2 linked regions of the Chelatococcus sp. HY11 genome follow. The protein of the gene in region 2 interacts with the protein of the main gene of each other region in a pairwise test. Links are inferred from orthologs where the notes say so. Each region holds a gene or a part of one and is shown on either strand. Other genes may lie near its edges.

Evidence for each region.
Region 1: the proteins of KIO74_RS22425 (region 2) and nuoG interact in binary tests that used the Escherichia coli proteins (3 or more experiments, as listed by UniProt). The link is inferred for Chelatococcus sp. HY11 from one-to-one orthologs.

Annotation. Positions count from the first base shown.
Region 1 is NZ_JAHBRX010000001.1:1,207,864-1,223,374, forward strand. The notes cover bases 456-3,450. They hold nuoG (NADH-quinone oxidoreductase subunit NuoG), read right to left. Parts: upstream 2,997-3,450; coding sequence 915-2,996; downstream 456-914. Other genes in these bases: nuoH (NADH-quinone oxidoreductase subunit NuoH), read right to left, coding at 456-902; nuoF (NADH-quinone oxidoreductase subunit NuoF), read right to left, coding at 3,003-3,450. Also shown: more of nuoH, read right to left, coding at 1-455; more of nuoF, read right to left, coding at 3,451-4,304; KIO74_RS05700 (NADH-quinone oxidoreductase subunit D), read right to left, coding at 5,286-6,476; KIO74_RS05705 (GFA family protein), read right to left, coding at 6,473-6,919; KIO74_RS05710 (NADH-quinone oxidoreductase subunit C), read right to left, coding at 6,925-7,566; KIO74_RS05715 (NuoB/complex I 20 kDa subunit family protein), read right to left, coding at 7,581-8,132; KIO74_RS05720 (NADH-quinone oxidoreductase subunit A), read right to left, coding at 8,156-8,521; KIO74_RS05725 (ROK family protein), read right to left, coding at 8,772-9,923; KIO74_RS05730 (hypothetical protein), read left to right, coding at 10,088-10,315; KIO74_RS05735 (amidohydrolase family protein), read left to right, coding at 10,468-11,367; KIO74_RS05740 (Tex family protein), read right to left, coding at 11,540-13,900; KIO74_RS05745 (winged helix-turn-helix domain-containing protein), read left to right, coding at 14,136-14,570; modC (molybdenum ABC transporter ATP-binding protein), read right to left, coding at 14,582-15,511. UniProt on the Escherichia coli protein: NDH-1 shuttles electrons from NADH, via FMN and iron-sulfur (Fe-S) centers, to quinones in the respiratory chain. The immediate electron acceptor for the enzyme in this species is believed to be ubiquinone.
Region 2 is NZ_JAHBRX010000002.1:291,218-306,542, forward strand. The notes cover bases 5,611-8,419. They hold KIO74_RS22425 (formate dehydrogenase subunit gamma), read right to left. Parts: upstream 7,369-8,419; coding sequence 6,853-7,368; downstream 5,611-6,852. Other genes in these bases: KIO74_RS22420 (formate dehydrogenase beta subunit), read right to left, coding at 5,611-6,856; KIO74_RS22430 (malonyl-CoA decarboxylase), read left to right, coding at 7,703-8,419. Outside these bases: KIO74_RS22400 (NAD(P)H-quinone oxidoreductase), read right to left, coding at 1-919; KIO74_RS22405 (formate dehydrogenase subunit delta), read right to left, coding at 1,068-1,298; formate dehydrogenase accessory sulfurtransferase FdhD, read right to left, coding at 1,288-2,130; fdhF (formate dehydrogenase subunit alpha), read right to left, coding at 2,137-5,016; more of KIO74_RS22420, read right to left, coding at 5,147-5,610; more of KIO74_RS22430, read left to right, coding at 8,420-9,061; KIO74_RS22435 (malonate--CoA ligase), read left to right, coding at 9,100-10,638; KIO74_RS22440 (methylated-DNA--[protein]-cysteine S-methyltransferase), read right to left, coding at 11,046-11,609; KIO74_RS22445 (aldose 1-epimerase), read right to left, coding at 11,685-12,578; KIO74_RS22450 (ABC transporter substrate-binding protein), read left to right, coding at 12,777-13,937; KIO74_RS22455 (branched-chain amino acid ABC transporter permease), read left to right, coding at 14,100-14,954; KIO74_RS22460 (branched-chain amino acid ABC transporter permease), read left to right, coding at 14,951-15,325. UniProt on the Escherichia coli protein: NDH-1 shuttles electrons from NADH, via FMN and iron-sulfur (Fe-S) centers, to quinones in the respiratory chain. The immediate electron acceptor for the enzyme in this species is believed to be ubiquinone.

The sequences.
Region 1 (15,511 bases), on a different replicon or contig from region 2:
GCGAACATGAAGAAGACGAGGCAGACCTTCAGGATGAACCAGATGATGCCCGGAACCCAGGTGAACGGCGGCAGCGCGATCGGCGGTGCCCAGCCCCCGAAGAACAGGATGGTCGTCATCGCGCACATCAGCACGATCGACACATATTCGCCGAGCATGAACAGGAGATACGGCGTCGAGGAATATTCGACCATGAAGCCGGCCACGAGCTCCGATTCCGCTTCCGCGAGATCGAAAGGCGGACGGTTCGTCTCCGCGAGCGCCGAGATGAAGAAGATCACCAGCATCGGCAGAAGCGGCAGCCAGTACCAGTTCAGGAACGAAAGCCACGGCACGCCGAGCATCGTCGCGAGGCCGCGCGTCTCCTGCGCCTGCACGACGGCAGTCAGGTTGAGCGAGCCGACGCACAGCAGGACGGTGATGATGACAAAGCCGATGGAGACTTCGTAGCTCACCATCTGGGCCGCGGAACGCAGCGCCGACAGGAAGGGATACTTGGAGTTCGAGGCCCAGCCACCGATGATGATGCCGTAGACGCCGAGCGACGAGATGGCGAGCACATAGAGCACGCCGAGGTTGAGGTCGGCGATCGCCCAGCCCTCGGCCACCGGGATGACGGCCCAGCCCGCGAGCGACAGCACGCAGGTCAGGAGCGGGGCGAGGAGGAACAACGCCTTGTCGGAGCCCGCCGGAACCACCGGCTCCTTGAAGACGAATTTCAGAAGGTCGGCGAAGGACTGGAACAGGCCGAACGGACCGACCACGTTCGGGCCGCGGCGCAGTTGGACCGCCGCCCAGACCTTGCGGTCGGCCAGGAGAATATAGGCAATGAAGATCAAGAGCGCGACGAGCAGCAGCAGGCTCTTGCCGACGATGAGCGCGATGGTGAGGAAAAGGTCCATCAATCGAGCCCCTTACTCGGCGGCCTGCCGCACGACACCGAGGGCAAGGGCCGAACATTCGGCCATCACCGTCGACGCACGGGCGATCGGGTTGGTCAGGTAGAAGTCGTTCACCGCGGACACGAAAGCCCCGTCGCTGGTTGCTCCGGCGCCGGCGGCGAGCGCCTCCAGATCGGCTGGATTACCAACCAGCACGTCATCAATGCCCGCGAACTCCGGATAGGCGGCATAAAGCGTCTGGCGGAGCTGGCTCAGGCTGTCGAACGGCAGGCGCTGGCCGAGCACGTCTGACAATGCCCGCAGGATCGCCCAATCCTCGCGCGCGTCGCCGGGCGGGAAAGCAGCGCGATTGGCGAGTTGCACCCGCCCCTCGGTGTTGACATAGGTGCCGGATTTTTCCGTATAGGCGGCGCCCGGCAGGATGACATCGGCGCGGTGGGCGCCATTGTCACCGTGTGTGCCCTGATAGACCACGAAAGCGCCGGGAGCGACTTCGGCCTCGTCAGCTCCGAGAAGGAACAAGACGTCCAGCGCGCCGGCACCGGCCATCGCGCGGGCATCGAGCCCGCCCTCACCCGGAACCAGGCCGAGCTCGAGCGAACCGACGCGCGCCGCGGCCGTATGCAGCACCGAAAAGCCGTTCCAGCCGTCCTTCACGGCGCCAACCGCGAGCGCGAGCTTGGCGGCCAGCGCATGAACGGCTGCACCGTCCTCGCGCGTCAAGGCGCCCTGCCCCAGGATGATCAGCGGCCGCTCGGCCTCGGCGAGCACCTTCGCGAAGCTGTGGTCGCCCTTCAAAAGGTCGGCGAGGGTCGCGGGACCGGCACCGAGATAGTCATAAGGGTAGGTCAGGTCGACGGCTTCGCCGATCAGCCCGATGGCGACCGGCCCGCTGCGCCAACGCTTGCGGATCCGTGCGTTCAGCACAGCCCCTTCGATGCGCGGGTTGGAGCCGACGATCAGGATGGCATCAGCATCATCGATGCCGGCGATGGTTGCGTTGAACAGGTAGCTGGCGCGCCCGAGCTTCGGATCAAGCACGGTGCCATCGCCGCGTCCGTCGATATTGACGGAACCCAGCTTCTCCATCAGCAGCTTCAAGCTGAAGCTGTCCTCGACGGATGCCAGATCGCCGACGATCGCGCCGATCCGCTCGGGCTTCGTCGCCTTGACCTTCTCCGCGATGGCCGCGAAAGCCTCGTTCCACGATGCCGGACGCAGCGTGCCGTTTTCACGCAGATAAGGCCGGTCGAGACGCTGGCGGCGCAGGCCGTCCCAGATGAAGCGGGTCTTGTCGGAGATCCACTCCTCGTTCACGTCATCGTTGATACGCGGCAGGATGCGCATCACTTCACGTCCGCGCGCGTCGACGCGAATGGCCGAGCCGAGCCCGTCCATGACGTCGATCGACTCGGTCTTCGAGAGCTCCCAGGGCCGCGCCTGGAAGGCGTAAGGCTTCGACGTCAGTGCGCCGACCGGGCAGAGGTCGATGACATTACCCTGCAGCTCGGAGCGCATGGCATGTTCGAGATAGGTGGTGATCTCCATGTCCTCGCCGCGACCGATCGCGCCGAGATCCGGCACGCCGGCGACTTCCGTGGTGAAACGGATGCAGCGCGTGCAGTGGATGCAGCGGTTCATCGAGGTCTTGACGAGGGCGCCGATGTACTTGTCCTCGACGGCGCGCTTGTTTTCGGCATAGCGGCTCGTGTCGACGCCGTAGGCCATCGCCTGGTCCTGCAGGTCGCACTCGCCACCCTGGTCGCAGATCGGGCAGTCGAGCGGGTGATTGATGAGGAGGAACTCCATCACCCCTTCCCGCGCGCGCTTCACCATCGGCGAGCGCGTGAACACCACAGGCGGCTCGCCATTGGGGCCGGGCCGGAGGTCGCGCACGCCCATGGCGCAGGACGCGACCGGCTTCGGCGGGCCACCCTTCACCTCGACAAGGCACATGCGGCAATTGCCGGCAATCGACAGACGCTCGTGATAGCAGAAGCGCGGAATCTCGGCGCCCGCTTCCTCGCAGGCCTGGAGGAGCGTGTACTCCGCCGGGACTTCGATCTCCTTGCCGTCGACGATGATCTTCGCCATCTCGTCTTACTCCGCCGCCTGCAGGACAGGCTCGCTATGCGGATTGGCCGCATATTGGTCGATCCGCCGCTCGATCTCGGGACGGAAATGCCGGATGAGGCCCTGGACCGGCCAGGCGGCCGCGTCGCCCAGAGCGCAAATGGTGTGGCCCTCGATCCGCGTGGTGACATCGAGAAGCGCGTCGATCTCACGCTTTTGCGCGCGGCCTTCGGCCATGCGGTTCAGCACCCGCCACATCCAGCCAGTGCCTTCACGGCAGGGCGTGCACTGGCCGCAGCTCTCGTGCTTGAAGAAGTACGAGATGCGCGCAATCGCCCGGACGATGTCGGTGGACTTGTCCATGACGAGCACGCCGGCCGTGCCGAAGCTCGACTTCACGGCGCGCGTGCCGTCGAAGTCCATGATCAGGTCCATGCACTGATCAGCCGGAATGACAGGGCAGGATGCGCCGCCGGGGATAATGGCGAGCAGGTTGTCCCAGCCGCCACGGATGCCGCCGCCGTGCTTCTCGATGAGCTCCTTGAAGGGGATGCTCATCGCTTCCTCGACGACGCAGGGCGTGTTCACGTGGCCGGAGATGCCATAGAGCTTGGTGCCCACGTTGTTCGGCCGGCCGAAGCTCGCGAACCAGGCCGCGCCGCGCCGCAGGATGGTGCCGGCGACCGCGATCGACTCGACGTTGTTGACCGTCGTCGGGCAGCCGTAGAGCCCCATATTGGCGGGGAACGGCGGCTTCAGCCGGGGCATGCCCTTCTTGCCTTCGAGGCTTTCCAGGAGGGCCGTTTCCTCGCCGCAGATATAGGCGCCGGCGCCATGGTGCACATACAAGTCAAAGGGATAGCCGTGGACGTTGTCCTTGCCGATGAGCTTGGCCTCATAGGCCTCGTCAACGGCCCGCTGCAAGGCCTCACGCTCGGCGATGTATTCGCCGCGGATGTAGATATAGGCCGCGTGCGCGCCCATGGCGAAGGAGGCGATCATGCACCCCTCGACCAGGAGATGCGGATCATGCCGCATGATCTCACGATCCTTGCAGGTGCCCGGCTCCGACTCGTCCGCGTTGACGACAAGATAATGAGGGCGACCGTCTGACTGCTTCGGCATGAAGGACCACTTCATGCCTGTCGGGAAGCCGGCGCCGCCGCGACCGCGCAGGCCCGACTTCTTCATCTCGTCGATGATCCAGTCGCGGCCCTGCTCCAGCAGGAATTTCGTGCCGTCCCAGTTGCCGCGCATCAGCGCGGCCTTCAGCCCCGGGCTCCGCAGCCCGTAGAGATTCGTGAAGATGCGGTCCTTGTCATGAAGCATGGCCGCTCACCCCTTCGCCTTGTCGTCGGGATCGGACGGTTTGGCAGCATCCGCCGGCGCGGCGCCCTTATCCTTCGCCCGCTCACTTTCCTCGGGAGGATTGGCGGGAGCCGCCTTGGTCTTGTCGGCGGCCGACAGCGGCGCCTTGCCTGCGGCGACGCGCTCGGCCGGGCTATCAGCGGCCTGCTGCTCGGGCCGCGTGCCGGCGGATTTCGCCGGTTCCTTGACCTCGGCCGCTTCCGCCGCAGCAGCTGCGGCCTCGGCTTTCGCCTTTTCCTCGGCGGCGGCCTTGGCCTTGGCTTCTTCTTCCTCGAAGCGCTTCTTCCACGAACCGATGACGGAGCCGTCATAGAGGGATGGATCGGTCAGGCTGGTCAGCCCGGCTTCTGGCTCGGACGACGTTCGCTTGTTCTGCGGGCCTATCTTGACCGGCTTGCCGGCAGCCAGATTGTCGAGGAGCGTGTTCAGGCTCTCCGGCGTCAGGTCTTCATAGTAGTCGTTGTTGATCTGCACCATCGGCGCGTTGCAGCAGGCGCCGAGGCATTCCACCTCGAGCCAGGAGAAATTGCTGTCCGCAGAGACGTGATGTTGATCACCGAAGCGGGCCTGCAGGACATCGCGCAGCGCGCCAGCGCCGCGAACCATGCACGGCGTCGTGCCGCACAGCTGGACGAAATATTTGCCGACCGGCTCAAGGTTGAACATCGTGTAGAAGGTCGCTACCTCCAGAACACGGATATAGGCCATGCCGAGGAGCTCGGCGATATTCCGGATGGCAGCCTCCGGCAACCATCCGCCGCACTGCTCCTGCGCTTTCCACAATAGCGAAATGACGGCGGAAGCCTGCCGGCCTTCAGGATATTTGGCAATCTGCTCGCCTGCCCAAACCGCGTTCTCCGCCGTGAAGGCGAAGGACGAGGGCTGGACATCGGGGGGTGCAAGACGGCGAACGGCCATATCAGCAGCTCCTCAGCTTCATGATCACCGGTCAACCTCCCCGAACACGATATCGAGCGACCCCAGGATCGCCGAGACGTCCGCCAGCATGTGCCCGCGGCAGATGAAGTCCATGGCCTGAAGATGCGCGAAGCCCGGCGCCTTGATCTTGCACCGGTAGGGCTTGTTGGTGCCGTCCGACACGAGATAGACACCGAATTCGCCCTTGGGCGCCTCGACCGCGGCGTAAACGTCACCGGCCGGCACGTGGTAGCCCTCGGTATAAAGCTTGAAGTGATGGATGAGCGCTTCCATCGAGCGCTTCATCTGGCCGCGCTTGGGCGGGACGATCTTGTTGTCGACGGCCGAATGCGGCCCCTGCCCCGCCGACGAGCGCAACAACTCGCAGCACTGCTTCATGAGATATGTCGATTGCCGCATCTCTTCCATGCGGATGCAATAACGGTCGTAGCAGTCGCCGTTCTTGCCGATGGGGATGTCGAAATCGAGTTCTTCGTAGCACTCATAGGGTTGCGACTTGCGCAGATCCCAGGCGGCGCCGGAACCGCGCACCATGACGCCCGAAAAGCCCCAGGCCCAGCATTCATCGAGGCTGACCACGCCGATATCGACGTTGCGCTGCTTGAAGATGCGGTTTTCGGTGAGCAGGTCCTCAAGGTCGTCACAGACCTTCAGGAAGGGATCGCAGAAAGCGTAGATGTCGTCGACGAGCTTGGGCGGAAGATCCTGATGCACGCCGCCCGGCCGGAAATAGGCCGCATGCATGCGCGCGCCGGAGGCCCGCTCGTAGAAGACCATCAGCTTCTCGCGCTCCTCGAAGCCCCACAGCGGAGGCGTCAGCGCGCCGCAGTCCATCGCCTGCGTCGTGACATTGAGGAGATGCGAGAGAAGGCGGCCGATCTCTGAATAGAGCACGCGGATGAGTTGCCCGCGCCGCGGCACGGTGATGCCGAGCAGCCGCTCCACAGCGAGCGCAAAGGCGTGTTCCTGGTTCATCGGCGCGACGTAATCGAGCCGGTCGAAATAGGGTACCGCCTGCAGATAGGTCTTGGCCTCGATCAGCTTTTCGGTGCCGCGATGCAGCAGCCCGATATGGGGATCGACGCGTTCGACAACCTCGCCGTCGAGCTCCAGCACCAGGCGTAGCACACCATGGGCCGCCGGATGCTGCGGACCGAAGTTGATCGAGAAATTGCGGATCTCGTGCTCGCTCATTCTGATCCCGCCTGTTGTGCGGCGAATTCGGCCATGATCTCCGCGCCAGTCTTGCGAGAGCGGTCGCCCTCAAAACTATAGAGATCAGGCTTTTCGTCGATGAAGATCTCTTCGGCGAAGACGAAAGGCGACTTGTCGTCGAAGCTCTGCAAAGAGACGGCGGCATGCCCGCCCGGCTCGCCACGCATGCGCCAGACGAGGCTCGAACCGCAGGTCTTGCAGAAAAGGCGCTCGCCCCATTCGGAAGACGGATAGACGCCCAGCGCGCTCTCGTCGGCGAAGGTGATTTCCGCGCAGGGCACAGCCATGAAGACGCCGCCGCTCCAGCGCTGGCACATGCCGCAATGGCAGACGTCCATCTCCTGCTTCGCGGGCACGGCCGAGAAACGGACCGCGCCGCAAAGACAGCCGCCGGGAATGGCCGATGAAGCTACCGAAGCCATCGCGATCAGTTCCCCTTCGCTTTTTCGTCGCCGGGCAGGATGTATTCGGTCCCCTCCCACGGTGACAGGAAGTCGAAGTTGCGGAACTCCTGGTTCAGTCGTACGGGCTCGTAGACGACGCGCTTTTCGCTGTCGTTGTAGCGGACCTCGACGAAGCCGGTCAGCGGGAAATCCTTCCGCAGGGGATGCCCTTCGAAGCCATAGTCGGTCAGGATGCGCCTGAGATCCGGATGGCCTGAGAAGATCACGCCGTAGAGGTCGTAGACCTCGCGCTCGAACCAGTCCGCGGCGGGAAACACTCCGACAGCGCTTGGCACGCGGGTCGCCTCGTCGGCCTGCACCTTCACCCGGATACGCCGGTTAAAGGACGGGGACAGCAAGTGATAGACGACATCGAACCGCTTCGGCCGCGCCGGATAATCGACGCCGCAGATATCAGTGAAGTTCACGAAGCGGCAAGCCGGATCGTCCCGCAGGAACGTCAGCACCCGTATGACATCGGCTGCCGGCGCCAGAACAGCGAGCTCGCCAAAGGCAAACACGGCCTCGATACCTTCACCCAGGGCCCCGACGATATGAGCTCCGAGCGTCTCGAGCTCAGTCAACGGGACCGGCTGGGCGGCGTTAGGTTCGATATCCGTCGTCATGCGATCACCCGCAATCAGCGTTCAATGGTGCCGGTGCGGCGGATCTTCTTCTGAAGAAGGAGAACGCCATAGAGGAGCGCTTCCGCCGTCGGCGGGCACCCCGGCACATAAATGTCGACAGGCACGACACGGTCACAGCCGCGCACCACCGAGTAGGAATAGTGGTAGTAGCCACCGCCGTTGGCGCATGACCCCATGGAGATGACGTAGCGAGGCTCCGGCATCTGGTCGTAGACCTTGCGGAGCGCGGGCGCCATCTTGTTCGTCAGGGTGCCGGCGACGATCATGACGTCCGACTGGCGCGGCGAGGCACGCGGGGCGAAGCCGAAGCGCTCGACGTCATAGCGCGGCATCGACACCTGCATCATTTCCACAGCGCAGCACGCGAGGCCGAAGGTCATCCACATCAGGGAGCCGGTGCGCGCCCAGGTGATGAGTTCGTCGGTGGACGTGACAAGAAAGCCCTTGTCGGCGAGTTCATCATTCAGGCCGGTGAAGAACGAGTCGTGACGCGCCGGCTGGGTCCCGCCCTGCGGCAGGATGAGACCACCACCCGCGGGTACCATGCCCGGTTCCTTGGCGTCAGTGATCAATCCCATTCCAGGGCTCCCTTTCTCCACTCGTAGATGAAGCCGACCGTGAGAACGCCCAGGAAGAGCATCATCGACCAGAAGCCAGCCCAGCCAAGCTCACCGAAGACCGCTGCCCAAGGGAACAGGAAGGCCACTTCAAGATCAAAGATAATGAAGAGGATCGCCACGAGGTAGAAGCGCACATCGAATTTCATGCGCGCGTCATCAAAAGCGTTAAAGCCGCATTCGTAGGCCGACAGCTTTTCGGGATCCGGCCGCGAATAGGCCACGATGAAGGGCGATATCAAGAGCGCAAGCCCGATGACGAGCGATACGCCGATGAAAATCACGAGCGGCAGATAGTCGGCCAGGAGGCTTTGCATCCGGAACTCGCAGGCATGGTCCGCAACGCGCGGGGCGAAAAACGACTCAATGTGAACGATGCGGCCCTCATGAGGCCAATCTCTCCACGAAGCTAAAGTCCCGCTTGGAGAATTTGCGCCTTTAGAGCGGTTCGCATCTGCGGGGGAGGCTTATTCCATTGGGCCTCGCGAAGCAAGTGCTGCGCTGCCGCATCGTTTATCGCAGTTGCGTTATCGCGCGCCTAACCACCGGAGAAAATGCTGAGCGTGGCTAAGCGTTTTTTCCGTCACCCTTGCGGCGATTGACGAAAACACCATTCCCCAAACCAGTGCCTATGGTCAGGATCCCCCATCTCTCCACATCGTCCATGAAGGGGACCTCGCTCAGCCCCTGGACAATCGCGTCATTGTGGATGAGCACCGCCGTTTCATGATCGCCGATGGCCGGGATTGTTTGCTGTAGCTCCCGCGCCAGGTTGAAGCGGCTGCTTTCCCAGTTTCCAGGCAGATTCTGCGCGCCCTTCGTGATGCAGCCGTCGCTGGCGATCTCTCCCGGGCAGCCGACGCCGATGAAGGGGGCGAGAGCAAGCTCAGCCTTGACTGCTTTTTCGATCAGGCCTTCCAGCATCCCGACAAGCCTCTTTATGGCCGCTTCGCGAGTCGGCTTTTCATCCCGATGGCGCCAGATCTCGGTCTCCCAGACATAGGCCTTGCCGAGATCCGGGGCCTTTTTCTGCTTGAGATGGACGATGCCCGCACGGATGTTGGTCCCCCCGATATCGATCGCCAGGATGCTGTCATGGCCGGCGAACATCCAGGATGGAGCCAGATGCACCGCTCCGATCAGTCCCGCTTCGTCGGGGTGATTACGGATCAACGCGAGTTCCACGCCCTGCCCCTCCTCCTTCAGAAGGACGGACGCCCGGCCGATGGCGAGCTCGCCCACACGGGTGTCACGGAAGCCTCCGCCAAAGACGATGCGTTCAACGCTCGACCAGGATTTCTGCCGCCGGAACCTGCGGATCACGGCCGTCAATTCCTGCGCGTAGTCCTCGATGGCGCTCATCACCAATCCGGCCGCCGCCGGCTCGCCCTTGACCAGGATCGCTTCCAGCTTGCTGCGTTTGATGGCGTCCGTTTCCTCGTCGCCGAGCGGATCATCTCCATATTCCCGAAGGGTCTTGCGCAGGTTGTCGAGAATCTCCGTGAAGGCCCCCTTGGCGGCTCTGTCGCCGACGAACCCCTCATCATCCTTGAGTTCCGCGTTGTAGGTTTCGACGATCACTGCGGGGAGGACTTCCGCGCCGTGAACGCCTACGGCCGGCGGGGCTTCAGCCGCAGGCGAGCCGTTGTCGTCAACCTGCGCGCCCCTACCATTCTTTTTCGCGGTCTCTTTGTCCGACTTCTTTGCGGATTTTTTCATCTTCGCCTTTGCACAGGGTTGGACGTGGTTCGGAGGCTTGAGCTTGTCTGCCCCTGCAAAACCCGCGATCCCCGGCGGTTGTTCCGACCGTAAAGGGCTTTTCCGGGAACAGATCCGCCCGACAATCGTTCCATCCCGATAACCAACCAGGGAAGGAGGCTTGCATGCATGCCGAACTCAACAAACCTGCGCGTCTGCAATATTGGTCGGCCAACCGCGAGGCCAGCGAGCGAGACGCCATCGACTTCGAGACTCTCGACGACGCCGTCGCATTCGCGATGACTCAGAAGCCCGGCAACAAGGATATTGCTTGGGTCCGAACGGAAAGCGGCGAAACACTCACGCCTGAGAAACTGGCGGCGCTGTGGGAACTCACCCGCATGCGGCAGTAAGCTCATGCATGCGGATCATGGCAGATCCGCATATGTGACAATCTTCGTCACGCCCTTGTGCACTCCGATGGGGACATTTTATCCTCGACGGGGAGAAGAGGTGGACGTTTTCGCAGAATCAGAACGTCCACCCTCTGCACCGGGGGGTGGTGATGCGTGACGATTTCAGGGAGACAGGCACGGCCGGGCAAGCGCACGAAGCAGCGGACGAAACCCTCGCCGCTGAGCCACAACGAATCGTCGATACGCATCTGCATCTCATCGAACCCGAGCGCTTCACGTATCCCTGGATTGCGAGCGAGCCGTCGCTGCAACGCACGTTCGATCTCGAGGCTTACCGGGAAGAAGCTAAGCCGCTGGGGATAACCGCCGCGTTGCATATGGAAGTGGATGTGTCGCCGGGTCTGGTCGAGGCGGAAGCAGTCCATGTGACGGGTCTCGGTCATCCCATCATCGGTGCCATCGCCGGCTGTCGTCCGGACCTGCCTGATTTTCCCAAACAGGTTGAGAGGCTAGCCGCTCTTCCTGGCGTCAGGGGTGTCAGGCATGTTTTCCAGGGCAAGCCCCAGATCTATGATAGCCCGCTGCTCGTCGAAAACCTGCGCCGACTGTCATCTCTTGGCCTGACTTTCGATCTCTGCGTCCTCGGCCATGAGCTGCCTCTGGCGACGGCTCTCGCTGCTCAATGCCCCGAGGTGCAATTCATCCTCGACCATTGCGGCAAGCCAGGCGCTGGCCCGCTCGATGCCTGGAAGACGGACCTCGCCACCCTCGCGCGCCTGCCGAATGTCGCCTGCAAGTTCTCCGGGCTGATCTCCTACGCCGCCCCCGTTCACTGGACGCTGCAGGACCTGCGCCCGGCGGCCGAGCATGTGATCTCGACTTTTGGCTGGGACCGGTTGGTCTGGGGCAGCGACTGGCCGGTCTGCACGCTGACTGGCAGCCTGACCCGCTGGGTGGCGGCAACCCACGTCCTCCTCCGGGGCAGCACACCCGCCGAGCAGGAGAAGCTGCTCGCCACCAATGCCGAACGGATCTATCGGCTGGCGTGAGGGCCTCCCACCCTGACGAAAGAGAACTAGCGACGATCCCTCCGTGTCATCCCCGGCGTCGCGCGGCGACGGGAAGGGATCCTTAGGAGCGGATCACGATGATGGCTTCTCTTCCCGGGCTGCTGCGCAGCCCGCCCGGAATGACACCCTTCCGTCATCAGAGCCTGTACCGTCAGCGGCGCGGTTCGTTGCCGCCCTTCAGGCCAGCGCGACGCAGGGCCTCGGCCATCGCCCCACCTGTTTCCTTCTGGGCAGGCTGCGGACGCTGCGGCGGGCGTGCGGCCTGGGGCGTGGCCGATCGCGGTGCCTGCCGTTCCGCGCCACCACGCCGGGGTTCCCGCGCAACGTCGTCATCGAGGCGCATGGTCAATGCGATGCGCTTGCGCGCCTGGTCGACCTCCAGAACCTTGACGCGCACGATATCACCGGGCTTCGCCACAGCGCGCGGATCCTTCACGAAGGTCGAGGCCATCGCCGAGATGTGGACGAGCCCGTCCTGGTGCACGCCGATATCGACGAAGGCACCGAAGGCCGCGACATTGGTGACGACGCCCTCGAGCACCATGCCGGGCTCGAGATCGCTCAATTTCTCCACGCCCTCGCGGAAGGTCGCGGTCTTGAAGGCCGGGCGCGGGTCACGACCAGGCTTCTCCAGTTCCTTGAGGATATCGGTCACGGTCGGCAGGCCGAAGGTCTCGTCCGTGAAGCGCGCGGGCTGGATCCCACGCAGCACCGTCGCGTTGCCGATGAGGCCGCGGATATCGCTTTTGGTCGCCTCCAGGATGCGGCGCACCACCGGATAGGCTTCCGGATGAACACTGGAGGCATCGAGCGGATCATCGCCCTTCGGGATACGCAGGAAGCCGGCCGCCTGCTCGAAGGCCTTGGGCCCGAGCCGCGCCACCTTCTTGAGATCGCTGCGCTTGCGGAAGGGGCCATTCTCATCGCGGTGCAGCACGATGTTCTGGGCAAGCCCCTCCCCCACGCCCGAGACGCGGGCAAGCAGTGGCGCGGACGCCGTGTTCACGTCGACGCCGACCGCATTCACGCAATCCTCGACGACGGCATCGAGCGAGCGTGAGAGTTTCGATTCGGCGAGGTCATGTTGATACTGCCCGACACCGATCGATTTCGGATCGATCTTCACGAGCTCCGCCAGCGGGTCCTGCAGGCGGCGCGCGATGGAGACCGCGCCACGCAAGGAGACGTCGAGATCCGGCAGTTCCTGCGAGGCATAGGCCGAGGCGGAATAGACCGAGGCGCCGGCTTCGGACACCATGATCTTGGTGAGCTTGAGGTCGGGATAGCGCTGGATGAGCTCGGCCGCGAGCTTGTCGGTCTCGCGTGACGCCGTGCCATTGCCGATCGCCACGAGCTCGACCTTGTGGCGCGCCGCCAGCGCCGCCAGCGTCGCGATCGCCTCGTCCCAGCGCCGCTGCGGCTCATGCGGATAGATGGTCGCTGTTGCCACGACGCGCGAGGTCGCGTCCACCACGGCCACCTTCACGCCGGAGCGGAAGCCGGGATCAAGGCCCATGGTGGCGCGGGTGCCGGCCGGCGCCGCCAGCAGGAGGTCACGCAGGTTGCCGGCGAAGACCTTCACCGCCTCGTCCTCGGCGGCCTGCCACAGCCGGCCGCGCAGGTCCACGCTGATATGGACGAGGATCTTGGTGCGCCACGCCCAGCGCACAGTCTCTGCCAGCCATCTGTCGCCCGGCCGGCCCTGGTCGATGATGCCGAAGCGATGCGCGATGCGCCGCTCGTAAGTGCCGGGCTGCGGCGTTCCTCCTTTGACCGCGGGCGGTGCCTCGGGCTCCGGTTCGATGCGGATGTCGAGAAACTCCTCCTTCTCGCCGCGGTAGAGCGCGAGAATGCGGTGCGACGGCAGCTTCACCAGGGGCTCGCTGAAATCGAAATAGTCCGAGAACTTGGCGCCGGCCGTCTCCTTGCCGTCGCGGACCTTGGAGGTCACCTTGCCGCGGGTCCAGACTTCCTCGCGCAGATGGCCGATGAGGTCGGCATCCTCCGAGAAACGTTCGACCAGGATGGCGCGGGCGCCGTCAAGCGCTGCCTGGATGTCGGCAACTCCCTTGTCGGCATTCACGAAGGCGGCCGCCTGCGTGGACGGATCGAGCGCGGGCTTGGTGAGAAGGGCTTCGGCGAGCGGCCCCAGCCCCGCCTCGCGGGCGATCTGCGCCTTGGTGCGGCGCTTCGGCTTGAACGGCAGGTAGATGTCCTCAAGCCGCGCCTTGGTATCGGCCGCCTTGATCGCCGCTTCCAACGCCGCGTCGAGCTTGCCCTGCTCGGTGATGCTGGCGAGGACCGCGGCGCGGCGCTCCTCGAGATCGCGGAGATAGCGAAGCCGTTCATCGAGCGTGCGCAGCTGCGCGTCGTCCAGGGCGCCGGTGGCCTCCTTGCGATAGCGGGCGACGAACGGAACCGTCGCTCCTCCGTCCAAGAGATCCACGGCGGCTGTGACCTGCTTTTCCTGAACGCCCAGCTCGTCGGCGATACGCTGATTGATGGATACCATCGGGCTCCCGCAGTTCCCTTGTGTCACGGTCGTCATTCCGGAGGATATGAGGCCAGGCCCAAAGGCCGGTCATGGTCTCCGCTATCTCCCCATAGCCAAAGGCCGGGCGCGTGGCCATTTCAAGACCTTGACAGACAATCACCTGGCATCGATGGCGGAGCGTTGTGGATTGCTTTACAGCGAACCGAAGCGACAGCACAATTCGCTCCTTTAGTCGACAACGGACATCGCGGCCATGGCGAACTCAAAGACTGCGGCAGCGCCTCATTCTGCGGCTGCCTCGCCCGCCCGGGGCGTCACGCGCCTCACGCATAACCCGGAGGGACCGGCTGGCCGGCTCACGATACGCGTTGATCTCGGCCAGCAGGGCGCGCTCGGCCCCGGCAAGATCAGGCTGATGGAGCTCATCAACGAGACCGGCTCCATCTCGGCCGCCGGCCGCGCCATGGAGATGTCCTATCGCCGCGCCTGGCTCCTCATCGACAGCCTCAACCATGCCTTCCGCGCGCCACTGGTGGCGACACAGCATGGCGGATCGCGGGGCGGCGGCGCGGTGCTGACACCGCTCGGCCAGGATATCGTCGCGCGCTATCGCCGGCTCGAACGCGCCGCCCATACCGCCGTCGCGGACGATCTCGATGCCCTGGCCGAGGCTGTGGCGACGGGGTAACGGCACAAGGCTCAGTCGGCCGCGTCCGCTGCCGAATGTCCGTCACCCCTGCGCCCCTCCTCTCCGCGCTCCTCGGGGAGAAACGAAACGGCCTTGACGACGGCGAAGACCGTCTTGCCGGGTGTCAGAGCCAGCCCCTCCAGGGACCGCCGCGTCAACCGCGCCAGAAGCGGCACGCCACGGCAATCGAGCCGGATATCCACCGCCGCGCCTGTCGCCGCGCCGATTTCGGCGATAACACCTTCAATGACATTGAGCGCGCTGAGCGCCTCGGGGGCCTTCGTCGCGAGCATGACGTCGCGCGCCCGGATATGAAGGCGGACGGGGGCACCGACCGCCTTGGCGACGGCCGGTATGAAGAGGTCGCCGGCAGGGGTCGCGACAATCGTCAGGCCATAGGCCGTGTCCTGGGCGGCGACCTTTCCATCGACCACCGCTCCCGCGCCTTCCGGCCCCGTGAGAGGAGACAGGTCGAGGCGCTGCATGACATCGGCCGCCGGCCCCGCCGCCGCTACCTCGCCGGCATTGAAAACGACCAGCGTGGTGGCGAGCCGCGCCACCTCGGCGACGGAATGGCTGACATAGACGATCGGCAGGCGCATGTCGTCACGCAGGCGCTCGATATAAGGTAGGATCTCGCCCTTCCGGCTCTCGTCGAGGGCAGCCAGCGGCTCATCCATCAGGAGAAGCCGTGGACTGGCGAGAAGCGCCCGCCCGATGGCGACGCGCTGCTTCTCGCCGCCGGAGAGGCCGGCCGGCCGCCTGTCGAGCAGGTGGTCGATGCCGAGCATGTCGACGATCGGCTCCATGGCGATGCGCTCGCTGGCCGGCACGAAGCCGCGTCCATAGAGAAGGTTGCGGCGCACGCTCATATGCGGAAAGAGGCGCGCCTCCTGGAAGACATAGCCCAGGCGCCGGCGATGCTTCGGCACGAAGATGCC
Region 2 (15,325 bases):
TGGCCGCCTCGGCCAAGGGAAATGTCTTGAAGACCAGCGGTTTGATGCGCCCCTCGGCAATCAGCGGCCACACCCTGGCTTCCAGCGCCACGGCGATCGCCCCCTTGTCGGCGATGGAGCGGGCACGCAGTGTCGCGCCGATCCAGGTGAGGCGCTTGGTCATCAGCTTGGTGAAGTCAGCCTCGATCTTCGCCCCGCCCATGAAGGCGATCTGCGCGAGCCGCCCGTCAAAGGCCAGCACGTCGATATTGCGCGGGGTGTAGCTGCCACCGACCATGTCGAGAATGACATCCACGCCGCGACGGTCGGTCTCCGCCTTCACCCGCGCCACGAAATCCTCGTCGCGGTAGTTGATCGCCACATCCGCGCCGAGATCCTTGCAGGCAGCGCATTTCTCGGCGCTGCCCGCCGTCGCGAAGACCCGCGCGCCGAAGGCACTCGCCAACTGGATCGCCGTCGTGCCGATGCCGCTCGTGCCGCCATGGACGAGGAAACTCTCGCCCGGCTGCAGCTTTGCGCGGTCAAAGACATTGCTCCACACCGTGAAGAAGGTCTCGGGCAGGGCGGCGGCCTCGATCATGGAGAGGCCACCGGGAACCGGCAGTACCTGGGGTTCCGGCGCAAGGCAATATTCGGCATAACCGCCACCAGCGACCAGTGCGCATACCGCGTCGCCCGGCCGGAAGCGCCGGCAATCCGGACCAACGGCAACGACCGTGCCAGCACATTCGAGGCCCGGGATGTCCGGCGCGCCGGGCGGCGGCGGATAGCCCCCCTTACGTTGCACGACATCCGGACGGTTGACGCCGGCCGCCTCGACCCGAATGAGCACCTCGCCGTCGCCCAGCTGGGGCAGGGGGCGCGCCTCGGGTTTCAACACCTCGGGCGGGCCAAAGCCATCGGTGGCGATCGCTATCATGGTCGCGGGCAATGCAACGGTCTCGTACAAAGCGGGGGCTCCGGATTTTTCTGCGAGCTGATGATAGAGCCCGCGCCGGGACTTGGCCAAATCTTTGATGGCGAAGTCCTTGGCCGCTCCCAACTCTCTCAAGCCTTGGGATGTCCCCTCAGGATCCAGCGGCGTCCACGGGCTTCAGCATCCGCACGGCGGCGGCGGCGAGGGGATCGAGCGCGGTGGCCGCCCCGTTCCCTTCGAGCTCAATGATCGCGTTGCGCATGCGCGGTTCCCAGAACAACTGGAGATGCTCGGCAATGGCGGCCGGCGCCGTCTCGGCGCCCTGCGCCTTGAAGAAGGCGGCAATCTGGTTGGCCATGCGGACGAGCGTATCAGGCGACATCGAATTGGCCATCCTCAGCACGGGCGTCGAGACGCGTGAAATCGATACGGCCCGGGTGCGTCACCACCTCGAAGCCATCCTCCCGCGCGACGGCGACCAAGGTCATGCCCGCCACCTCGGCGCTGCGGATGGCGAGCGCCGTCGGCGCCGAGACCGCGACGATGACCGGCGCGCCGGCGATCGCGGCCTTCTGCACCATCTCCACGGAGAGACGGCTTGTAACCATGATGAAACCGGTGGCGGGGTCGATACCCGAACGGGCGAGCGCCCCGACGAGCTTATCGAGCGCATTGTGCCGGCCGACATCCTCGCGCAGCGTGAGGACGCCCGTCGGCGTGGCGAAGGCGGCGCCATGAACGGCGCGGGTGGCGCGGTTAAGCACCTGGGCCTTGGGCAGACGGCGCAGTGCGTTGGCGATCACATCCGCCTTCACGCGCCGACCGTCGGGCGCGAGCGCGGGGAGGGGGCGCATGGCCTCGGCCAGGCTCTCGATGCCGCACAGGCCGCAACCCACCGGACCGGCCATCGCCCGCCGGCGGCTGACGAAGGCCGTGCCGCGCGGCGATGCGAGCCGCATTTGGATGTCGAGCCCGAGTTCCGTCTCCACGACAGCGATGTGTTCGATCTCGGAGGCCGCGGTGACGATACCCTCCGTCAGGCTGAACCCGATGGCGAAATCCTCGAGGTCGCGCGGGGTCGCCATCATCACGGCCTGGGTGCTGCCACCATAGGTCAAGGCGATCGCCGTCTCCTCGGCCACCTCTCGCTCAGCGTCTCTCGCGATGCCGTCGTGCCATCGCACCACAGCGCGCATCTGCGTCGGTGCAACCACGTCCCGCTACTCCGCTGCATCCAGCCGGTGCGTGATGCGGCGGCTCTGGGCCGCATGCTCGCTATAGCTTTGTTGCCAGTCACTCGGCCCGTTCGAGGGCATGACCTCCACGGCCGTGACCTTGTACTCCGGGCAATTGGTAGCCCAGTCGGAATAGTCTGACGTGACCACATTGGCCTGCGTCAAGGGATGATGGAAGGTCGTATAGACAACGCCCGGCGCCACGCGGTCGGTGATCGTCGCGCGCAGTGCCGTCTCGCCAGCCCGGCTTGCGAGCCGCACGAAATCACCCTCGCGGATGCCGCGGTTCTCGGCGTCATGCGGGTGGATCTCCAGCAGGTCCTCCTCATGCCAGATCACGTTCGCGGTACGACGCGTCTGCGCCCCGACGTTGTACTGGCTGAGGATGCGCCCGGTGGTGAGCAGCAGCGGAAAGCGTGGACCGGTCTTCTCGTCCGTCGCCAGATATTCGGTGATCATGAACAAGCCCTGGCCACGCACGAAGCCGGCCGCGTGCATCACGGGCGTGCCCTCCGGCGCCTTGTCGTTGCAGGGCCATTGCACGGAGCCGAGCGCCTCGAGCTTGGCGTAAGAGACACCAGCGAAACTCGGCGTCGTCGCGGCGATCTCGTCCATGATCTCGCCGGGGTGCGTATAAGTCCACGACAGTCCCATCGCCTGCGCGAGGCGCTGGGTCACCTCCCAGTCCGCATAGCCGTTCTTCGGCGTCATCACCTTGCGCACGCGCTGGATGCGCCGCTCCGCGTTGGTGAAGGTGCCGTCCTTCTCCAGGAAGGTCGAGCCCGGCAGGAAGACATGTGCGTAGTTGGCCGTCTCGTTCAGGAAGAGATCATGGACCACCACGCATTCCATGGCGCTAAGGCCCGCGGTGACATGATGCGTGTTGGGATCGGACTGGACGATATCCTCCCCCTGGACGTAGAGGCCCTTGAACGAGCCGTCGAGCGCGGCATCGAACATGTTCGGGATCCGGAGACCCGGCTCGTTGTCGAGCTTGACGCCCCAAAGCTTCTCGAAGATGTCGCGCGTGGCGTCGTCCGAGATGTGGCGATAGCCGGGCAGCTCGTGGGGGAACGAGCCCATGTCGCAGGAGCCCTGGACGTTGTTCTGGCCCCGCAGCGGGTTCACGCCCACGCCGGGCCGGCCGAGGTTGCCCGTCGCCATGGCGAGATTGGCGATCGCCATCACGGTGGTCGAGCCCTGGCTGTGCTCGGTGACCCCCAGGCCGTAATAGATCGCGCCATTGCCGCCGGTCGCGTAAAGCCGCGCGGCGCCACGGATGGTGTCGGCCGGCACGCCGGAGATCGCCTCCACGGCCTCGGGACTGTTGCGCGCCTCGGCGACGAAGGACGCCCAATGCTCGAAGGCGCTCCAGTCGCAGCGCTCCCGCACAAAGGCTTCATCGAAGAGGCCTTCGGTGACAATCACATGGGCGATCGCCGTCAGCACCGCGACATTGGTGCCGGGCTTCAGCGGCAGATGATAAGCGGCCTCCACATGCGGGGTGCGCACGAGATCGATGCGGCGCGGGTCGATAACGATGAGCTTCGCGCCTTCCCGCAGGCGCCTCTTGAGCCGAGAGCCGAAAACCGGATGGCCATCGGTCGGATTGGCGCCGATCACCATGACGATGTCGCTGTGCTCGACGGAATCGAAATCCTGGGTGCCGGCCGATGTGCCGAAGGCCGTCTTCAGGCCGTAGCCGGTAGGCGAATGGCAAACCCGGGCGCAGGTGTCGACATTGTTATTGCCGAAGCCGGCGCGCACCAGCTTCTGGACGAGATAGGTCTCCTCATTGGTGCAGCGAGAGGAGGTGATCCCGCCGACCGAGGCCCGGCCGTAAGTCGTCTGGATGCGGCGGAATTCGCTTGCCACATGCGTCAATGCCTCATCCCAGCTCACCTCGCGCCAGGGATCGGTGATCTTTTCGCGGATCATCGGGTTGAGGATGCGGTCGCGGTGCGTGGTGTAGCCCCAGGCAAAGCGTCCCTTGACGCAGGAATGGCCGCGATTGGCCTTGCCGTCTTTCCAGGGCACCATGCGCACCACTTCCTCGCCGCGCATCTCGGCCTTGAAGGTGCAGCCGACGCCGCAATAGGCGCAAGTCGTCACCACCGAATGCTCGGGCTGGCCGATCGCTATGACGGACTTCTCGGTCAAGGTCGCCGTCGGGCAGGCCTGCACGCAGGCGCCGCAGGACACGCATTCGGAACCGAGGAAGCTCTCATGCATGCCGGGTGACACCCGGCTGTCAAAGCCGCGCCCCTCGATCGTCAGGGCGAAGGTGCCCTGCACCTCCTCACAAGCCCGCACACAGCGCGAGCAGACGATGCATTTCGAGGGATCGTAGGTGAAATAGGGGTTGGACTCATCCTTGGGCAGGAAGCGGTCGTTGACCGCGCCGGCGCGGCTCGCGATCACATGGTTCTCGCCCTCGTAGCCGTAGCGAACCTCGCGCAGGCCCACCGCCCCGGCCATGTCCTGCAACTCGCAATCGCCATTGGCCGCGCAGGTCAGGCAATCGAGCGGGTGGTCGGAGATATAGAGCTCCATCACCCCCTTGCGGATCTGCGCCAAGCGCTCGGTCTGGGTGCGCACAACCATGCCGGATGCCACCGGCGTGGTGCAGGAGGCCGGCGTTCCGCGCATCCCATCGACCTCAACGAGGCACATGCGGCAGGAGCCAAAGGCATCGACCATGTCGGTCGCGCAGAGCTTCGGGATCTGCGTCCCCATCTCCATCGCCGCGCGCATGATCGAAGTGCCGACCGGAACCTCGACGCTGCGTCCATCGATGGTGAGACTGACCGTGGCCTCCGAACGCGCGGCGGGCGTGCCGTAGTCGGTTTCGGGGACGAGGGTCATGGCCGTTGCTCCACGGATATCTTATGCTCTGCCGTCATGGCCGGGCTTGTCCCGGCCATCTCGATCGGAGAAGCGTTGTGACCTTCAAGTCGGGATGGCCGGGACAAGCCCGGCCATGACATTGCGCCGCTCATTCCGCCGCCTCCATCCTGCCACCAGGCGGAAAAATGCCGAAATCTTGCGGGAAATGGGTCAGCGCGCTCATCACGGGGTAGGGCGTGAAGCCTCCGAGCGCGCAGAGCGAGCCGAATTTCATGGTCTCGCAGAGATCGGCGAGGAGCGTCGCATTCGCCTCGACATCGCGCCCGGCGATGATGAGATCCACCACCTCGACGCCACGGGTCGAGCCGATGCGGCAGGGGGTGCACTTGCCGCAGCTCTCGATGGCACAGAATTCCATCGCGAAGCGCGCCTGCCGCGCCATCTCCACGGTGTCGTCGAAGACGACGATGCCGCCATGGCCGATCAGCCCGTCGCGCGCGGCGAAGGCCTCATAGTCGAAGGGCGTGTCGAACAGGGCAGGGGGGAAATAGGCGCCGAGCGGCCCGCCGACCTGCGCGGCCTTGATGGGCCGGCCCGTGGCCGTGCCGCCCCCGATGTCCTCGACCAATTCGCCGAGGCTCACGCCGAAACCGGTTTCGAACAGCCCGCCGTGCCGGACATTGCCCGCGAGCTGGGCCGCCATGGTCCCGCGCGAGCGGCCGAAGCCCACAGCCGCGTAGGCAGCCGCGCCTTCCGCCAGGATGAACGGTACCGAGGCGAGCGTGAGCAGGTTGTTGATGACGGTCGGCGCGCCGAAGAGCCCCTTGATGGCGGGTAGTGGCGGCTTGGCCCGCACCTGCCCGCGCCGGCCCTCGATCGATTCGAGGAGCGCCGTTTCCTCGCCGCAGACATAGGCGCCGGCACCGATCCTGAGCTCGACGGTGAAGGCGCGCCCGGAGCCGAGAATGTCATCGCCGAGAAGGCCAGCACTCTCGGCGATGGCCAAGGCCTTCGCCATCACGTCGTTGGCATGGGGATATTCCGAGCGGCTGTAGATATAGCCGTGGCTGGCACCCACCGCGAACCCGGCGATGATCATGCCCTCGATGAGCACGAAGGGGTCGCCCTCCATCAGCATGCGGTCGGCGAAGGTGCCGCTGTCGCCCTCATCGGCGTTGGTGACGACGAATTTGCGCGGGCCGTCCGCTGCGAGCACGGTCTTCCACTTGATGCCCGTGGGAAAGCCCGCGCCGCCGCGCCCACGCAGGCCCGATTGCGTCACGTGGTCGACGATTGCTTCCGGCGTCAGCGCCAAGGCAGCCGCAAGTCCTTTCAGACCGCCTGCCGCTCTGTAGTCCTCCAGAGATAGCGGATCGACCACGCCGCAACGCGCGAAGGTGAAGCGTGTCTGGCGCTTGAGAAAGGGAATGTCCTCGGTCAGGCCAAGGTATAGGGGATGCGCGGTGAAAGGCGCGGCCGCCCGATCCCTCCCCTCCAGGGGAGAGTGGATCCGCGCGGAGCTCGGAGACGGGTGGGGTTCTTCGGGAGAGGGCCCAGCCCCACCCCCTCCGTTGCGCGCGGGCCCCTCCCCCTGAGGGAAGGGATCGGCCGGCGCGCTCGCCAGACCCGCTACCAGCCCCGGAACGTCCGCCGGCGCCACTGGCCCGAAAGCGACCCGGCCGGCCGGCGTTTCCACCTCGATGAGCGGCTCCAGCCAGTAGAGGCCGCGCGAGCCGTTGCGGACGAGCGTGATGGCAAGGCCCTGCTTGCCGGCCTCGGCGGCGATCGCTGCGGCCACCTCATCCGCGCCGACCGCCAGCGCACCCGAATCGCCAGGAACGAATATCCGCACCGTCATGCCTCCACCTCGGCGACCAGGGCGCGAGCCTTTGCCGCGTCGAGGCGACCGACGACCCGCCCGTCGACCATGGCGGCCGGAGCGACAGCGCAAAGGCCGAGGCAATAGACCGGCTCAAGGGTCACCCGGCCATCAGCGGTCGTTTCCCCCATAGTAATGCCGAGCCCGGCTTCCACCAGGCTTTCGACATGGTTGCCGCCCATCGATTGACACGCCTCCGCGCGGCACAGCTTCACAACGTGTCGTCCCGCCGGCTGGCTGCGGAAATCATGGTAAAACGTGACCACGCCGTGGATTTCGGCGCGTGAGCGGTTGAGCTTGTCCGCCAGGATGGGCACCGCCGCCTGGGGAATGTATCCGAACGCGGACTGGACCGCGTGGAGGATGGGTAGAGCTGCGCCCTCGACGCCCTCGAAACGGGCGATGATCGTCAACATCTCATCGCGCTGCGCGCCACTCAGATCCTTCGGCTTGACCGCGGAACGGCCTTCCCCGTGGCGCGACTGAGACATGATGAACCGTAACCTCCCCTGGATCCCGCCTAAGTTTGGATCCCGCACTGAATCTTCTACTATCATTCTAAAGTAAGAGGGCAAGCCTGACCAATCCGCGAAGGAGCAAATGCGACCTGAAGCCGCTGGTAGTCCGGCCGATCGCGATATCTCTCGCCGGCTCAACGCGTTACACGCGTCACACTCTGCGCATGCCGCGACATTTCCGGCCCCGCAAGCGGGAACTCGGCCGTTCACCCGTTGTTTTCGCTGACATCCGCTTCTTCATCGTCCAGAATTGGCGGCACCTGGGGAAAGCGGTCCCGGAACATCGATTGTCTGCCGAGGAGCCATCATGCCGACGTCGTTCTTCAACGACCTGTTGCAAACGCTGACCAACCGGGGCCGCACATTCCTTGGCCTTCCGCCGGATCCGGCACTGACGGCCGATCCGAGCGCACTCGCGGAGCAGCTGCTTTCGGAGCGCGGCGAGGCATCGGGTGTGGCGCTGGCCCAAACCTTGCTCGAGAGCTATGCCGCCGCGTCACCGGAGGTGCGGCTTGGTTTTCTGCGCGTCCTGGCCGAGCGTTTCGGCGCCGATCGCGCCAAACTCGACCGGGCGCTGGAAGCCTTCCGAGCCAATCCGGACGACGATACCATTCATGGCCTCCACAACGCGGCGGAGGCCCGGCGGCAGGAACTCATCCGCCGGCTCAACCTGGCGCCCGGCGGCACGGCGGCCCTCGTCAGGATGCGCGAGGACATTCTCGAGCATCTGCGGGACGAGCCGGCGCTCAGATCCGTCGACAGCGATTTCCGGCATCTCTTCTCGTCGTGGTTCAACCGCGGCTTCCTGGTGCTGCGGCCGATCGAGTGGAGTTCGCCGGCGCATATCCTCGAGAAGATCATCCGCTATGAAGCCGTGCACGCGATCAGCGACTGGGATGACCTGCGCGGACGCCTCGAGCCGGCGGACAGGCGCTGCTTTGCCTTCTTCCACCCTCAGCTCGGCGATGAGCCGCTGATCTTCGTCGAAGTCGCGTTGACGCGTGAGATCCCGGGGGCGATCGCGCCGCTTCTTGCCCAGAAGCGTCAGCCGATCCGCGCCGAGGAGGCGACGACGGCGGTGTTCTATTCCATCTCCAACACCCAGAAGGGCCTTGCCGCCATCTCCTTCGGGCATTTCCTGATCAAGCAGGTGGTTCAGGACCTGAAGCGCGATCTTCCCAATCTCAAGACGTTCGTGACCCTCTCACCGGTTCCGGGCTTCGCCGGCTGGCTGAACCGCGAACGCCAGGCAGAGGTTTCCGACGTGCTCGACGAGGGGGACAAGGCGGTGCTCGCCGCCCTCGACGAACCCGGCTGGCATGAGGACAAGGACAAGTTGCCCGCCCTGCGCAAAGTGATGCTGCAGGTCGCCGCCCATTATTTCCTGAAGGCCAAGAGCGCACGGGGCACACCTGTCGACCCGGTCGCGCGCTTTCACCTCGGAAACGGCGCACGGCTGGAAAAACTCGACTTCCTTGGCGATCCCTCGCCCAAGGGGCTGAAACAGTCCCACGGACTGATGGTGAACTACCTTTATGCCCTTGACGATATCGAAGCCAACCACGAAGCCTATGCGCGCGCCGGCGACATCATCGCCGCGCCCGCCATTCGCAAGCTCCTCAAGGCCGACAAGCCGCAACGGGCGCTCGCCATGGTGACGGACTGAGGCTGTCAAAACAATAAAAGCGATCGGAGCTTACGCCTATGACCTCGCACCTGTTCTCCGGACTGATGGCCAAAGCGCCGGCGTCCGACAAGTCGTTCATCGCGGTGAGCGGCGGACGGACGATCACCTATGGTGATCTCGCGAAGGAGAGCGCGCGATTGGCCGCGACGCTCGCCAGCCTTGGGGTTCAGCCCGGCGATCGGGTGGCGGTGCAGGTGGAGAAGAGCGCCGAAGCCATCGTGCTCTATCTCGCGACGGTGCGGGCGGGAGCCATCTTCCTGCCCCTCAACACCGCCTACACCCTGGCCGAACTCGACTATTTTCTTGGTGACGCCGAGCCGCGCCTCGTCGTGTGCGATCCGGCCAAATATGACGGCATCAAGGAACTCGCCGGCCGGCACGGCATCGCGGCGGTCGAGACGCTGGACGGTGAGGGCAGAGGCAGTCTCGTCGAGAAGGCTGCCGCGCTGTCGGAGGCCGCCGCCGCAGCCTTCGTCGATGTGCCGCGCGGCCCCGATGACCTCGCCGCCATCCTGTACACCTCTGGCACGACGGGGCGTTCCAAGGGTGCCATGCTGAGCCACGACAATCTCCTGTCGAACGCGCTGACACTGGTCGACTACTGGCGTTTCACCGACAAGGACGTGCTGCTGCACGCGCTGCCGATCTTCCACACCCACGGCCTGTTCGTCGCCACCAACACCATCCTGGCAGCAGGCGCCTCGATGCTCTTCCTGCCCAAGTTCGATGCGGACAAGGTTATGGCGCTCCTGCCGGAAGCGACCAGCATGATGGGGGTGCCGACGTTCTACACCCGGCTTCTGCAGCATGACGGACTGACACGCGAGGCGACCGCCCACATCCGGCTGTTCGTCTCCGGCTCGGCGCCGCTCCTGGCCGAGACGCACCGCGACTGGCGCGAGCGCACCGGCCACGCCATTCTCGAGCGCTACGGCATGACTGAGACCAACATGAACACGTCGAACCCCTATGAGGGTGACCGTATCGCCGGCACGGTGGGTTACCCCTTGCCGGGGGTCGAGCTGCGCGTGGTGGACGCCGACACGCGCCAGGCCGTCGCCTCCGACGCCATTGGCGTGATCGAGGTGAGGGGACCCAATGTTTTCAAGGGTTACTGGCGAAATCCTGAGAAAACGAAAGAGGAGTTTCGCGCTGACGGCTTCTTCATCACGGGCGATCTCGGCAAGGTCGATACGGCCGGCTATGTCCATATCGTTGGGCGCGCCAAGGACCTGATCATCTCCGGCGGCTTCAACGTCTATCCGAAGGAAATCGAGGAGGCGATCGACGATCTGCCGGGGGTGGTGGAAAGCGCCGTCATCGGCCTGCCGCATCCGGATTTCGGCGAGGGCGTGGTCGCCACCGTCGTCGCTGATCCGAAAAACCCCGCCGATCCCAGCGCGATCGGCGCGGCACTCGCGGATCGCCTGGCTAAGTTCAAGCAGCCGAAACACATCTTCATCGTGGACGAACTGCCACGCAACACCATGGGCAAGGTTCAGAAAAACATACTCCGCCAGCGCTTCGCGGATATCTTCAAGAAGCCCGCCGGATAGTCCCACGGCCGGGAGCCGGCCGCCCACATAACAAGACCGCGGGCGGTGCCAAAGGACGGACATTTGAAGGATCGTGGATGGCGCCCGACGCCATCCACCAGCGGGACAACACGCGACGCGAGTGGCGTGAACGCTAACGGGCGGTCACAACACGCTGCAATTCCTCATCTTTGACCCCGGAACCGTTCTTCGGCTTTCACCTCGCATCCATGGGCAGAGAGGCGAAAAAAATACACTTACGCCGGGATACTGATTTCGCATAAGCTGAATTATGGAACTTAAGAAGGAAATTGAGAGCCTGACTTTAGTCCATACCGTCCTGGAGGATCCGCGACCTTCATCGAAATGGAAATAATCAATTATAACTAGTATGTTATGCGAAGAACCTGCTGTGGCTGATGTTCGCGCTAGAAGCCGAAAGTCGCTTGCGCGGGCGGCGGCGGTGCAAGGTCATGCCCTTCAAGCGCTAGCATCCGGATCTTGGAATCGGCGCCTCCCGGGGCTGAGAAACCACCGACCTTTCCGCCCGCCGCCAAAACCCGATGGCAGGGAATGATCAGCGGCACCGGGTTCTTCGCCATGGCCTGGCCAACGTCGCGCGCCGTTTCAGGCCCCGTGCCTAGAGACTTGGCGATTGCGCCGTAGGTGGTCGTCTCGCCCCAGCGCAGCGCGCGCGTGGCCGCATAGATCGCGGTGAACAGCGGGTCCTGCTCGCCGAGGTCGAGGTTCACATCTGAAAAATCGACGGACTCGCCCCTGAAGTATCGTCGTGCGGCGGCGATTGCCGCGACCACCATAGGCGGAGGCTCGCCGGGCAAGGCGTCGGCTGAACGCCTGAGAAGACCACGTTCCGTCGCGGCGGCCGATTGTGCCGGCAAGTGAAAGCGTGTCACTCCGCTGTCGTTCCACGCGATGCCGCAAAAGCCGGCGGCAGTCTCGAAGATAAAATAGCGATGACGAGCCTGGCCCATCGTCCCGTGCTCCTGCTCCAGTCTCCCCAAGATTGGCCTTCGGCCTCATCTGTTCAAGCAGGCAGGAGCGGCCGGTCAGGACGCCGCGCGCCACGCGATTGTCATCGACCCTGTCAGGCTCTCGTCCGGAGCGAGCCGCTTCAGGCCACCATCTCCCCGAAGATTATGGGCGTTGGCGGTATGGCTCATGGGCTCGAAGGCGAAGAACGGGACCGGATGGACCGGCGGTTCCAGCGGATCCGGCACAAAGATGAAGGAACGCCGCAGTTCTTCCGTCGCCGTGATGAGCGTCGTCACACCTGTGCTGGGCGCGGTGATCTCCGCCCGTCCATCCCAGCCCTCGAAACCGTTGTTGATCCGCCGTCCGGGCACGCCGCGCGGGTTCGTGAAATCAAGATCCACGGGCAGGGGCGCGCGCCGTGCGGGAAGCGAGAACTCCCCCTCCTCCCAGTAGTCCGACGCCGTCGTCTTGATCGTCGTATCCGGATGGGCCGGCAAATACGGGTGCCAGCCGAAGCCGAAAGGCATGGCGCGCGCGCCACGATTGATGATCGTCATCGTCACAGTCAGAGCAGATCCCTCAATGGAGAAGGCCTGCTCCGCGTCGTACTGGAAGGCGCCCCCTGCCCGGCTCGTGCTGCGTAACACGGCGTGTGTCGCCGTTGCCTCGGCGACGCTCCATGCGTTAAGCCAGCCGTCGCCATGCAGGACGAGCGGATCCCAATCCGTGTTCGGGGCGAATGTGTAGTCCTCGCCCTCGAAGGTGAAACCGTTGCCCGCGATCCGGTTGCCGAAGGGCAGCAGCGGATAGCACCCGGACCGGCGCGGCAGGCGTGGTGTGTCTTCGGCAGGCGGACGCAGAAGCGGAACCTCGCCGCGTGCGGTTTTCGCCACAAGCCGCCAGATGACGCCGCCGCTCGTATCGAGCGCCGCGAACAAAGATTCGCTCTCAAGCCGCACTTCACCCATGGATCACCTCTGCCTCACCGACCGCCGGCGAGCGCTGAGCGCGCGCCAGCCGAACATCGCAATGCCCGGATTGCGCGTCGAAGGCAATATGGATGGCACAAGCCCGCGAAGCATCGGCAGCTTCCGTTGACGCCCGGCCTGGAAAATGATCTATATGATTTATAACGTCTCGGAACGAGCGTATGGGGAGGAGCAACCATGACAATCAAGCACTATCTCACGTCCGCGACGGCCGGCCTGGCGCTGAGCCTGAGTGCGCTGACGGCCATGGCGGCCGACACGATCAAGATCGGCGTGATCGCCCCCTTGACCGGCGCCGGCGCTCCGTGGGGAATCGCGGCCGCTGAAGCGCCGAAGATCCTGGCGGCGGACATCAATGCCAAGGGCGGGCTGGCGGTCGGCGGCAAGACGTACAAGGTCGAGGTCGTGGCCTACGACGACCAGTACAAGGCCGCAGAAGCGGTCGCCGCCTATAACCGCCTGGTCAATCAGGACGGCGTCAAATACATGATCATCCTGAGTTCGGCGGCCACGATGGCGCTGAAACAGAACGTCGAGGACGACGAGGTGGTCGCGGTGACAGCCGCCTATACCGCCAAGGCGATCGAGCCCACGACGAAATACATGTTCCGCATGTACAGCACGCCAGCCGACTACGTGCCCTCCTTCATTGCCTGGATGAAGGACAATGTGAAGGAGAAGCGCGTCGTCGTCGTCAATCCCAACGACGAGACGGGCTGGGATCAGACGCAGCTCAGCGAGAAGCTGTTCAAGGAGAACGGCTTCGAGGTTCTCGGCCATGAATTGTTCGAGCGCGCCCAGAAGGACTTCCAGCCGCTCCTGACCAAGATCATCGCCATGAAGCCCGATATCATCGAGCTCGGCGGCACCTCGCCCGCCACCGCAGGCCTCATCATCCGCCAGGCGCGTGAGCTCGGTTATGACAAGCTGTTCAGCAAGACCGGCGGCGCAGGGCCAGCGGAGATCGTCGCGGGCGCGGGTGCCAAGGCGGCCGAAGGCGTCATCAACATGCTCTACGCCGACCCGGCCAACGAGGGGTACCGGCGCATCGCGGCCGCTTACAAGGCCTCTGTCGGCCAGGATCCGAACGAAATCTTGGTATCTTTCTACGATGGCGCGAATGTCCTCCTGAAGGCCATTCAGAAGTCGGGCGACCCGAGCGACACCGGCAAGGTGGCGGCAGCCTTTGCGTCCGTTCTCCCCACGCCATCCGTGCAGGGCGATCAATTGAGCCTCGGCGGCAAGGCAATCTCCGGCGTCGACAACCAGATCATGACAGTCAACTACATCGGCGTCATTCGTGACGGCCAGCCAGTCGTGATCGGCAAGACGAAATAGCGACAACAATTTGAAGCGTGCGGGGAGGCGCTCGGCGCCCTCCCCCCGGGCCGCATCGGGCGAGAAGACCGATGTGTGCCGGTCTCGCCTTCGATTTCTGGGGAACGACGATATGTCATATCGGCGTGCTGACAGCCTGTATGTCCGGGGAGCAGGACCGCGATGATCGAGCAGATGATCGTCAACGGTCTACTGGCTGGCTTTATCTATATCATCATGGCACTGGGATTTACGCTCATCTTCGGGATCATGCGCATCGTGAACTTCGCCCACGGCGAATTTTACATGGCTGGCGCCGTGGTCGTGCTGTTCCTGTTTGGCGCTCTCGGCTGGAACTTCTTCCTCGCGGTCGTCATAGCCGGGTTCCTCGCGGCCGCATTGGGCATCGTCATCGAGCGGGTGCTGTTCCGGCCGCTCGTGGGCAATGAATTGCCAGGCATGATCATGTCACTTGCCGTCGGCATCACCCTGCAGTCGATCGCCCTCATTCTTTTCGGACCGTCCGAGCAATCCGTTCAACGGCCATTCTCGGGCACCTGGCAGTTGGTCAACGCGGTTGTGCCATGGGACCGCACGGTGGTTGCCATCGCCGCGCTCGTCATTCTTGCGGCCTTCTATCTGTTCCTGAAGCACTCCCGGCTTGGCCTGGCCATGCAGGCGGTCGCGCAGGACCGCGAAACCTCGAGCCTGATGGGGGTTGAGTCAGGCCTCATCTATGCCTCCGCCTTCGGCATCGCCTGCGCCCTCGCCGGGCTCGCGGGCGGGCTGATGGCACCGATCTACACCATCGGCCCGTATATGGGAGAATTGCCCATGCTCAAGGCTTTCGTGGTCGTTATCCTCGGAGGTCTCGGCAGCGTTCCCGGTGCCGTCCTCGGTGGGCTGCTCATCGGCTTGTCCGAATCCGTATTGTCGACGCTGTTCAGCTCCACGACGGCGCTGATCGCCTCGTTCACGATCGTTCTTCTCATCGTGGTGATGCGGCCGACCGGCCTGTTGGGACGAGGCGCCCCATGAAGCGTCTCATCCTTCTCGCCGCGATCGTCCTTCTCGCCATGATCCCGTGGGTCGCAAACAACCGCTATGTGTTTCACATAGCCACCATGATCGCGATCATGGCGCCGCTCGCGCTCAGCATGAACCTCATGCTGCGCATCGGCCAGTTGTCCATGGCCCATTCCGCCTTCATGGGCATCGGCGCCTATGCCAGCGCGCTCCTCACCATGCGGCTCGGGCTGCCTCCGCTCGCCTCGCTCCTCTCCGGCGGCGTGCTGGCGGCCCTCGCCGCGCTCGTGCTCGGTCCAGTTTTTCTGCGCATCAAGGGCGTCTATTTCGTGCTTCTGACCTATGCTTTCGGGCAGATCGTCAATCTCGTCTTCCAGGAATGG